DNA from 2 places in the Psychrobacter sp. van23A genome. Region 2 is predicted to be linked to the other one. Evidence: riboswitches for the same ligand, from Rfam matches in the RefSeq annotation. Region 2 holds a riboswitch; the other holds the start of a gene.
What was found. A riboswitch is a leader RNA that binds a small molecule or an ion and turns the genes downstream of it on or off. The one in region 2 is predicted to bind thiamine pyrophosphate.

Region 1: it holds a riboswitch for thiamine pyrophosphate, as region 2 does, so the genes downstream of both, tenA (thiaminase II) here and thiC (phosphomethylpyrimidine synthase ThiC) in region 2, are expected to answer to the same signal.

What each region holds. Positions count from the first base shown of each region.
Region 1 is NZ_CP132595.1:1,855,985-1,862,017, forward strand. It holds gene rpoD (RNA polymerase sigma factor RpoD) at 1-891, shown strand, start outside; gene RAH45_RS07915 (multidrug effflux MFS transporter) at 1,156-2,403, shown strand; gene RAH45_RS07920 (TetR/AcrR family transcriptional regulator) at 2,390-2,980, shown strand; TPP riboswitch at 3,106-3,223, shown strand; gene tenA (thiaminase II) at 3,346-3,993, shown strand; gene RAH45_RS07930 (class I SAM-dependent DNA methyltransferase) at 4,080-4,778, shown strand; gene RAH45_RS07935 (YbeD family protein) at 5,000-5,311, shown strand; gene nrdA (class 1a ribonucleoside-diphosphate reductase subunit alpha) at 5,863-6,033, shown strand, end outside.
Region 2 is NZ_CP132595.1:118,502-124,534, reverse strand. It holds gene RAH45_RS00535 (sensor histidine kinase) at 31-1,077, opposite strand; gene argH (argininosuccinate lyase) at 1,296-2,669, shown strand; gene RAH45_RS00525 (oxidative damage protection protein) at 3,013-3,303, shown strand; TPP riboswitch at 3,472-3,594, shown strand; gene thiC (phosphomethylpyrimidine synthase ThiC) at 3,857-5,836, shown strand; gene RAH45_RS00515 (fructose bisphosphate aldolase) at 5,923-6,033, opposite strand, start outside.

The DNA of each region.
Region 1 (6,033 bases), 1.4 Mb from region 2:
CGTATTAAAGGTAAGCCTGCGTTTGCTGGCACGCTAGAAAAAGTCGCCGACGATGTGATTTTATTGCAGCGCCGCATTCGTGACTACGAGCAGCAGCTCGATATGAAAATCCATGATATGAAAGACGTCGCACGCCGTATGGCTGTCGGTGAAGCTAAAGCACGCCGCGCCAAAAAAGAAATGGTCGAAGCTAACTTACGTCTTGTTATCTCTATCGCTAAAAAATATACCAACCGTGGCCTGCAATTCTTGGACTTAATCCAAGAAGGTAACATCGGTCTGATGAAAGCAGTCGATAAATTTGAATATCGCCGTGGTTATAAGTTCTCAACTTATGCGACATGGTGGATTCGTCAGGCAATCACCCGCTCTATCGCTGACCAAGCGCGTACCATCCGTATCCCTGTGCATATGATTGAGACTATTAATAAGATAAACCGTGTCTCTCGTCAGTTGCTACAAGAAATGGGACGTGAGCCGACACCTGAGGAATTGGGCGAACGCTTAGAGATGGACGAAGTCAAAGTCCGCAAAGTGCTCAAAATTGCCAAAGAGCCTATCTCAATGGAGACACCTATTGGTGATGATGAAGATTCACACCTAGGTGATTTCATCGAAGATGGTACGATTTCAAGCCCAGTTGACGATGCGACGGCGGCTGGTCTACAAGAAGCCACGCGTGATGTCTTGAGCAATCTGACTGAGCGTGAAGCACGCGTCCTTAAAATGCGCTTTGGTATCGATATGCCAACCGATCATACGTTAGAGGAAGTCGGTAAGCAGTTTGATGTCACGCGTGAGCGTATCCGTCAGATTGAGGCAAAAGCGCTACGTAAATTGCGTCATCCTTCACGTTCTGAGCATCTGCGCTCGTTCTTAGAAAATGACTAATTTATCTAGACATGCTTCATTGTCTAAAAGTTTCTTAAAATTACATCAAAAAAGCTGAGCATGTCTCAGCTTTTTTGTGCCTGTTATTTAATGGTAGTTAGTAGTTAATTATTAGCTTTTATCTATTGAATATTAAGCCGCTATAGCATTACATAAGCAATTGACTCATAAAAATATTGCCTTTATTTAAAATAGCGAGTATAACTACCTACCGTTCGGTAGTTATACAAAGTTAAATAGATAAATAGTTAGTAGTGCACTCTTATGAATAAACAAACCAATGTAAAACACATCAATCTCAAAGCCGTCATCTCTCTTGCCATCATTGTGGCGCTTGGCCCTGCAGCGATTGACATGTATTTAGCCTCAATGCCAAACATGGCAACAGACCTCAATACCTCCTACGCCACCACACAAATCACCTTGACCGTCTTTCTTATCTTTATGGGCTTAGGGCAACTGGTCTTTGGTCCCGTATCTGACGCCATCGGGCGCATCACACCATTATTTGCAGGCTTACTGGCATATATTGGCGCTTCCGTATGGGCGATGTGGTCACAAAGTATTGAAAGCCTAATCTTTGCCCGTATCTTGCAAGGTCTTGGCGCCTCGATGGCTATCGTGGTGGTGATGAGCATGGTACGCGACTTAGTCGATGGACCAAAAGCGGCACAAATTTATGCTTTATTAAATACCATTGTGGCATTAGGTCCAATCGTCGCGCCAGCAATCGGTGGTATCGTCGGTGCGCATTATGGTTGGCGCGGCGTCATGTTTATTTTGGCGGCGTTAGGTATGATTGTGCTGATTAATACGCTGTTGAATATCAAAGAAACTTTGCCAAAAGACAAGCGCATTCAATTAAATATAAAAAATATTACAGGCATTTATATCGCTATATTAAAAAACAAAACCTTTGTCTTTAATCTATTTGCGCTATCTGCGGTGTATTTCTTTTTGTTTGCCTACATCGGTGGTTCTGCTTATGTCTATCAAACCGGCTACGGTCTTAGCCTAGAGCAATTTGGTTTTGTCTTTGGCTTGACCAGCATCAGTCTAATTTTAGGTGCTTCTTCCACCGCTTATTTGGTCAAAAAAATATCAGCGTCACATTTGGCTTTAATCGGTGCCGGTGTCATGATGCTCGGTAGTGCCGTCTGCATCGTCGCTTATCTACTATCAATGGGTTTGGTCGGTATTGTCACTGGCATTGCCTTGGGATTATTTGGTCTTGGCGTATTGGAGGCGACGTTGATGGCAATTGCAATGGACTCGCAGCGCAGCGCTTTGGGCTCAAGCGCGGCTTTATTGGGCGCCATTCCTATGTTACTCTCATCTACTGCCACGCCCATCGCGGGACAATTGGTCGAAATAAACACTTTATATTGGTTAATCTTGCTAGGTGTTATGGGGCCGATTATTTTGGCGTTGGTTTATTTTAGTTCTAGAAGTTTAAAACCTGATAGCACTGTCGCCACACCATCATTAGAGGAGGCCTATGCAAAGTCATAAACCACGCTCAAGCGCTAAGCAACGTATTATTGATGCCGCGTTTGAGCCTTTTTTTATGCACGGCTATGAGGGCGCATCACTCAGTGATATTGCCAAGGCTGTGGGCATCCGCAAAGCCTCTCTCTATACGCATTTTGCCAGTAAAGAAGCGATATACTTAGAATTACTACAAGATGCGCTCGAGTTAGAATGTGCATTTATTGAATCATGCTTTGCGACGGTTAGTGAATTCCCTGCTCCCGGTGAAGCGTATTGCCGAGCGTTTGAAGTACGTTATGAAAGCGCAATTACCTTACGGTTTTTAATTCGCATGGCCTATGCCGCACCTGTGCATTTGACTAATACCAGCGCGGCGACTTTTAATGTCTATATAAAGGTGTTGACTGAGCAAATACAGCTGGCTCTGAAGCCTTATGAGCTCGACTCTGCGCAACTAGCGCTTTATACCGACGCCTATTTAGGCGTTATCGATAGCTTAAGTGTGGAGCTACTATATGCAGAAGGCTTATATGAGCGCCGTTTTAAAGCCATGCTGATGCTCTACCACACTGCCATTGCGCAGCTTACTAAAAAATAACTTTCTAAATGTACGTTACTTTTATATATGGTTGTTTGAGCATCGCTTGCTAATGATGACTGTTCTCGCCTATCATAGGGACGCTTGGTCATCTTATAACCATAAAGACCAACATTTGAATCATAAAAACCTTGTCGGGGTGCTTTGATTTTGACGCTTTAACTACAATCAAAATCATGGCTGAGAGTTACCCGCGAACCTGATGCAGTTAGCACTGACGTAGGAAACAAGCGTGTCGATATATAAGTCACAATTACTTTATGTTTTGCCAATCTATTTAACCTAGACTGGCAAATTTATTGTGCCTTATTATCTCTTTTTTTCTGCCATTTGCTTACTGCACTTTATAACAGTAAGTGAAAACTATGGATTACCAAACACTACGCAATAACTGTCCGACTTGGGATGCTTATATTGGACATGATTTTGTCAATCAACTGGCAGCAGGAACGCTCGCCCCTGACAGCTTTCGCCATTACCTTGTGCAAGACTATTTATACTTAATTCACTATACCCGCGTGATGGCACTGAGCGTATATAAGAGCGACACGCTGGCACAAATGCGCGTCGGTCAAGCCGGTATCAACGCCATGCTTGATTTGGAAATTGGCATGTATTTAGACTTTTGTCAGCAGTGGGGAATCGCGCTTGAGGAAGTTGAAAACGCTCCTGAATCGCCAGCCACCATTGCCTACAGCCGTTATATCTTAGATGCGGCAATGTCAGGCTCGCTAGCTGAGCTCTATGCTGCAATTGCACCTTGCTTGATGGGTTATGGGGAAATTGGTAAGTCTATAAAAGAACAAGGATCTATCGCTGATAATCCGTATCAGCCATGGATTGACGTGTTTTCCAGTCAGGAGTTTCAAGTAATTACCGCACAAAACGAAGCACAAATTAATACGCTATTAGCCGATGCCAGCCCTGCTCAAGCAGCCAAGTTCCAATACTTATTTAATGCCGCAGCGCGTATGGAAGTCAATTTTTGGCAGCAGGCGTTAGATTTGTCTTAATTTATAAACAATCTGGCTTGGTTCTAAAAAAGCCCTCTAGAATCAAAAATAATGATCAATAATAACGATCCACAAGGAGAAACATCATGGCAGCATTCGATGAACACGCAAGCGCGTATGACAGTTGGTTTTTTGACAATCAAAATCTGCTGACCAGCGAGCTAAAGCTGGTCGCTCACTTCTTAGATAAAGACAGTGAGATATTGTCTGTCGGCTGTGGTAGCGGACTGTTTGAGTCTCTACTGGCAAAAGACTATGACATTCATATCAAATATGGTATCGAGCCGTCAAAAGATATGGCTGAAGTCGCTGAGAAGCGCGGCTTACAAGTAGATATCAGCCCTGCCGAAACCTGCGAGATTGAGCCCAATAAGTTTGACATCATCATGTTTAACGGCAGCGTCAGCTATATCAGCGATTTAGATGCCTGTATAAAAAAAGCCTTTGGCGCTCTAAAAACGGGCGGCAAACTTATCCTGATTGATGTGCCAAAAGAAAGTGGCTTTGCCAGCTTATATAACCTTGCCAGCGCGGTAGATACGTGGGAGCATCCACTACTTGCGCACATCTCGCCTGCTGATCCTTATCCTATCGAGCTGGTGAAGTCAGCTAACTGGCGTACCTCTGATGAAAAACTCGCCTTAATGCAAGCCAATGGTTTCGTTGATTTTGAATATGCGCAGACTTTATTGACCCATCCTATGTATGCCAACGACAAAGTCCAAGAGGTCATCGAAGGCTATGATCGCGGCGACTACGTGGCAATTTGTGGTTATAAAAAATAACGGTTTTAATGTGCGTTATCGCTGGCTGACACTTGAATAATACGCCGAACGCCCTTATAAATGGTGCATAAAGCGCTTATCATATTTCAATAAAAAATAAGGACCACATCATGACTGATGATCCAAAAGACACCACTACTCCAAACACTGACAACTCGAGCACCGAAAGTCAAGGCAGCAATGCTAGTCCAACGTCGAAAAGAGAAGTTAAAGTGACAGAATTGGTCGCTAATGACGGTATCTTAAAAGGCAAAAAAACCGATGTGCAAAACCCTGAGCTGTGGGAGTTCCCAATGAACTATCCAATGAGCATCATCGGTCATGAAGGTGAGCACGAAAGCTTGCTTAATGAAGTGAAGCTTATCTTGGGTAGCCAATTCCCTGAGTTTGATTTGGCCTCTATGGAAGTCAAACCCTCAAAAACAGGACGCTTCCATTCGGTACGTGCCAATTTATACTTAACCACCGTTGAGCAAGTGAACACGCTTTATGCGGCGCTTGATAATGCAAGAACCGTACGTATGGTGGTTTAAAGTCAGTTTTGTTAATTTTATAAAATCTAGCCCGTTTTTCATCCGAATCGTCACTCATATGGGTGGCGATTTTTTATTGTCTGCGGTACAATCTCCACCCGAAATATAACTGCTATTTAGACAATTGGCCTTTATAAATTTAGCCAACAATAAAAAGTAAATCCGCGCCATTTTTTACAAAACTTTTATTATTTTTCTTATCGGCATCTAACCCTTATCCCATCGTCCTTTGCCAAAATTTGGACACGCTTTACCCTCGCATCAACATAGTTTGCCCTTAAAATCAATATAGCATTTTCAAAATTTTCCCGCTATATTGTGCCCACCTACTAACAAATACGCTATATGTAGTGCTCAGTGATTTGAATCGTCACTATGAGCTGCGGCATCGTTTTGCCTAAAAAAACATCTGCCATGACAGGATATCTTGTCTTAAAACAGATAGCGTCTGAAAGATAGCGTGACAAAGCATGTCTGCCAGATTTAACCGCGCAGCAGCCTATAAAGCAACATTATAAATAACTACCTAGCAATCAACTTACGAGGTCAGCATGACACATATCGATAATATCAAAGTAACCAAACGTGATGGACGTTTAGAGCCCATTGATTTAGACAAAATTCATAAGGTTATCGAGTGGGCAGCTCATGATTTAGATAATGTGTCGGTATCGCAAGTTGAGCTAAAGTCGCATATTCAGTTTTATGATGGCATCAGAACG
Region 2 (6,033 bases):
AACTAGAGCAACTGTTTTAAAGAACAAGAATTATAAACTGACATCTTGCAGCGGATAGCTAATATTAGTAAGAATTTTTTTATTCATGATGCTGCTTTGGATGTCGGCACTTTGACCAAAATAGGCGCGCAGACGTTGCGCCTGAATCATAAAATCCATATGTTGGCGTAAGTCATGGTTAATCAACAAGGTTTTTTTCGGCAGCTGCACGCTAATGGTAATGTTGACCCGATGCTGCAACCAAGTGACTTTTATATCAATATAAATGGTTTCGGTGGTCATCCTAATGACGTTCACTAGCATTTTTTCAATCACGCTTTGTAAGGTTAAAGCGGTAATCACCATGTCATACATGACGTCTTCTTTTGGCAATTGCCAGTTTACTACCAATTTATCTGCTAAGCGGATGGATTCAATGGCCAAATAATGCTCACACAGGGCAATCTCTTCTTCAAAGCTGATCTCACGCGCGCCATTAAAACTGGCACGAAAGAGCGCTGAGACGTGCTGCAATAAAACAGCGGCGCGCTGCGGCTCAGACTCAATCAGCGACATCAAAGTATTGATAGTATTAAAAAAGAAATGCGGCGCTAGGCGAGCTTTTAACACATCATTTTGGGCTCTCAATTTTTGCTCAAATGAGTGCTTTAGTGCATTTAGCTCACGATAACGGCGTAAAAAAAACAGCAAGGCGGCAATGGTAAATCCGGCGGCAATCACCGTATTAAATACAATGATTGAGATAAAGTCCGCCAAGTTATAGTTAAACCAGCCAGCGTTTATCATAATTAGCAAGGCCAACGCGACGGTCACCGCCGTGGCAGTGGTCAAAATGAGTAAAACATACATACTGACGGTCGTTACGCGTAAGCCTTTAAAAACTGGACGTAGATAATCGATGAGATAAAAAGAAGGAATCAAGGCCAAGCTGGTTTGGATAAATCTTGCCATAAACTTGATGATAAACTGCGTTTCATTGACCACGCTATGCCGATCGACAATCGCCACAAACAGCGACCAAAAAAAGATTGCCAGCAGCCATTGCCAAGGCTTCATCATCTCCATGAGCTTGGGCATAAAAAACTCTAAGCGCTCCGCTAGTAAGGCAACCTCATCATTTGCTATACTTGAGTTCTTATTCTCTTGACTTGTCTTGAACTGATATGAACGCCAACTCTTCAAATAGTATTAATCCTAATTCAAATAAAAATTCATCTACTCCTGATTCTAGCATAGATGCTTCTATAACCAACACTCCTGCGCTGCAAAGCGCTACAGGTGGTCAAGGTCAGCAGATGTGGGGCGGGCGCTTTAGTGAAGCGACTGATAGCTTCGTTGCCGCCTTTACTGCATCCGTCGGCTTTGACCAACGCTTTGCGCGTCACGATATCCAAGGCTCAATCGCCCATGCAACCATGCTGAAAGAATGCGGCATTTTAAGTGCTGATGAGGTTGCGACCATTATCGATGGCTTACAGCAGGTGCTGCGCGAGATTGAAGCTGGGGAGTTTAACTGGTCGATTGCGCTCGAAGACGTGCACATGAACGTCGAATCGCGCTTGACGGATATCGTCGGTGCGGTTGGCAAAAAACTACATACTGGCCGTAGCCGTAACGATCAGGTTGCGACCGATATTCGTCTATGGTTGCGTGAAGAAACCGACAATATCATCGCGCTACTGGTACGTTTGCAAAGCGGTTTACTAGATTTAGCCGAACAGCATACCGACACCATTATGCCGGGCTTTACCCATTTGCAAACCGCGCAGCCAGTGAGCTTTGGTCATCACGTGATGGCATGGTTTGAGATGCTCTACCGCGATACCGAGCGTCTGGTCGATGCCCGTCGCCGTATCAATCAGATGCCGCTTGGTAGCGCTGCCCTTGCTGGCACGACCTTTCCAATCGATCGTACCATCACGGCCAAATTGCTAGGTTTTGAAGGTATTTGCCAAAACTCGCTCGATGCCGTCTCAGACCGTGATTTTGCCATTGAGTTTACCTCGGCAGCTTCTATTTTGATGATGCATATGTCGCGTATGAGCGAAGAGGTTATCCTATGGATGTCAGCGCAATTTAACTTTGTGCAAATACCAGATCGCTTCTGTACTGGCTCATCTATTATGCCGCAAAAGAAAAACCCTGACGTACCAGAGTTGGTACGCGGTAAAGCGGCGCGGGTTTTTGGCCAATTGATGACATTATTAAGCCTGATGAAAAGCCAGCCACTTGCCTATAATAAAGACAACCAAGAAGACAAAGAGCCGCTATTTGATTGCGTCGATACTTTGACGGGTTCGCTACTCGCTTTTGCTGATATGCTACCGAATATTACTCCGAATAAGGAAAACATGCGCGCTGCTACCATGAAAGGCTATGCAACGGCGACTGACCTAGCCGATTATTTGGTACGCCAAGGGGTGGCATTCCGTGATGCCCATGAAGTGGTCGGCAATGCCGTTGCTTTGGGCATTCGTGAGGGCGTTGATTTAAATGACTTATCACTGGCACAGCTTCAGCAATTTAGCGACGCCATTGGTGATGATGTCTTTGACTTCTTAACGTTAGAAGGCTCATTGGCTGCTCGTGACCACTTAGGTGGCACCGCGCCAAATCAAGTCAAACAGGCGGTGGTTAATGGACGTGCGCGCCTAAAATCGTTTGCTTAAAAGCCTTTTTTAAAGCTGAAGCTAGCAATAAAACTGTGCTTTAAAACTAGCGCTTTTCTCTAACACCCGCCATTGTGCGGGTGTTTTTTTGTCATGCCTGATTTTGCCAGCACTGGATATAGTCAAGGAATTTTAAAATCGCTACAAGGCGATCTACCGCAGATAGTACACTGAGTACATCTAGGGCGAGCAACACCGTAGCGGTTTAAAAGTACGCCGACTATAGATTTGATGTTACCTTCTCTACACCTGATACGCTTTGCTAAATCGTGCAAGCGCGTTATGATAGATTACCAATATTCGACACGATAATTTAATACCACTAATTAATGAGGATTGCCTGATGACTGAGACTTTTAATCCACAAGCCAATACCGTATTTTGCCGCAAATATAAGCAGGAATTGCCAAAAATGCCGCATCCGCCATTTCCTAATAAAAAAGGTCAAGAGCTACAAGAAACCGTTTCTGACAAAGCTTGGAAAGAATGGCTTGAGCAGCAAACCATGCTGATTAACGAAAACCATCTCAGCATGATGGACCCTGAAGCCAAAAAGTTCTTAACTGAGCAACGCGAGAAGTTTTTGGACAATGAAGTCTACGAGCGCGCGCAAGGTTGGACACCAGAAAAATAATACGCACGGTGATTTTATTAATTAAAAAGAATGTCATTAATTGAAAAGCTGTCATTGATTAAAAGACAGTGATTACATTAATAACAGCAAGATTGCCTCTCTACTAACAAACGGCAAATGACTAGGCATCATCCCTATAGTTTGTTAGTATGAGACTGATTTACAACACTGACAGACTCGGGGTGCGGTGTATGACAAGCTTAGTTTAAGCTATTTCATACATTCGCTGAGAGATCACCCGCCGAACCTGATGCGGTTAGTACCGACGCAGGGAAGTCTTAAGACTATGTTTTATATACAAAGGGCGCGCAGAAATGCCTTTTTATTATTGCTCATACTTCATGTGCTAGCGTTTTTACGCGGCCATGAGGAAAGCAATAAAAAGCGGCGCCTACCAATCATTTAACAACGGCATTAGATTCATTTTCAATGAAAGTTGAATTTAATAATAGTGCAGACGTTTAATGATTGAATTTGTCTATCTTGCATCGTCTTGCCCCGCAGCTACTGGCGGTGTTGCTTTTATTCAAAAACCAACACGCTAGGACAGCATATGAACCTCACACAAAATACTTCAACTCCTATTGCCAAAACTTCTGACAAAAAAGCCGACGCTCTAAAAACGCCTGCCCATCGTACCGCAAATGATGCGCGTTTTGAAGAAGACGCTCGCGACTTACACCGCATCTTACCAGCTTCTAAAAAAGTCTATATCGGGGGCTCACGGCCCGATATCCAAGTACCGATGCGCGAGATTACCCTTGACCCTACCCCTATCCAAGGGGTAAGCGAGTACGATTGGGAGCAAAACCCACCATTTTATGTCTACGACACCTCAGGCGTTTACACCGATCCCAATGTCGAGATCGATTTGACCAAAGGCTTACCAAAGCTGCGTGAAGGCTGGATTGCTGAGCGCGGCGATACTGAACAGTTAAAAGGTTTATCTAGCTCATACGGACAAGCGCGCGCCCGTGATATCAGTACTGCTAACTTAAGATTTGCGCATATTGATAGACCACGTCGCGCCTTAGTAGGAAAGAACGTCACGCAAATGCATTACGCGCGTCGCGGTATTATCACGCCTGAAATGGAATATATCGCCATTCGTGAGACGCAAAAGCAGCACGAACTGACCGATATGCGCCAACACGATGGCGAAAGCTTTGGTGCCAATACGCCAAAAATCATCACCCCTGAGTTTGTCCGCAGCGAAGTTGCCGCAGGCCGCGCCATTATCCCCAATAATATCAATCACCCTGAATCTGAGCCGATGATTATCGGGCGTAATTTTTTAGTGAAAATTAACGCCAATATCGGCAATTCAGCGCTCGGCTCATCTATCGATGAAGAAGTATCAAAAATGACCTGGGCAACGCGCTGGGGCGCCGATACCATTATGGATTTATCGACCGGCAATCATATCCATGAAACCCGTGAATGGTTGATTCGTAACTCACCAGTGCCAATTGGTACGGTGCCGATTTATCAAGCCTTAGAGAAAGTCGATGGCGTTGCCGAAGACTTAACGTGGGAGATATTCCGCGATACCTTGATTGAGCAAGCCGAGCAAGGCGTTGATTACTTTACCATTCACGCTGGCGTACTGCTACGTTATGTACCGCTAACCGCCAATCGCTTGACGGGCATCGTCTCGCGTGGCGGCTCTATCATGGCGCAGTGGTGTTTGGCCCATCATAAAGAGAGCTTTTTATACACGCATTTTGAAGATATCTGCGAGATTATGAAGCAGTATGATGTGGCATTTAGCTTAGGCGATGGCTTACGTCCGGGCTGTTTGCAAGATGCCAATGATGAAGCGCAATTTGGTGAGCTACGTACCCTAGGTGAGTTGACGCAAGTCGCATGGAAGCATGATGTACAGGTGATGATTGAAGGCCCTGGACACGTGGCGATGAACCGTATTAAAGAAAATATGGACTTGCAGCTTGAGCTATGTAGCGACGCACCTTTTTATACTTTAGGGCCATTAACCACTGATATTGCGCCTGGTTATGACCATATCACCAGTGCCATTGGCGCAGCGATGATTGGCTGGTTTGGCACGGCGATGCTCTGTTACGTAACACCAAAAGAGCATCTCGGTTTGCCCAATAAAAAGGACGTCAAGGACGGTATCATCACTTATAAAATCGCCGCTCATGCTGCCGACCTTGCTAAAGGCCATCCGGGCGCACAAGCACGTGATAATGCCTTGTCCAAAGCGCGTTTTGAGTTCCGCTGGGATGATCAGTTTAATCTGGCGCTTGACCCTGATACGGCGCGTGAATATCATGACGAAACACTGCCAAAAGATGCGCACAAGTCTGCGCACTTTTGCTCAATGTGCGGACCGAAGTTTTGCTCGATGAAAATCACTCAAAACGTGCGCGAGTATGCTAAAGGTTTAGATGCAAAAGAAAACGGCGTTCAGGCTACTAGTGCGATGAGCCGCGCTGATATTAAAAAAGGCATGGACGAGATGACGCAAAAATATCATGCCGAGGGTCGCCAGTTGTATAAAGAGGTTTAAGCGATTAACGTTAATCCTTAATTCATAAAAAAGCGCTACTCATAAGTAGCGCTTTTTATTGCAAACAGTTTTATCTTTATAGTAGATTAAACCTTTGACGCTTCGTAAATCTCTTTAATAGAAGTATTAATCGTATCAGCAAACTCTGCGTCGCTTTGTTGCTTATTTAAGCCTTCGGTAAAAGCGCGCGAGAAGCT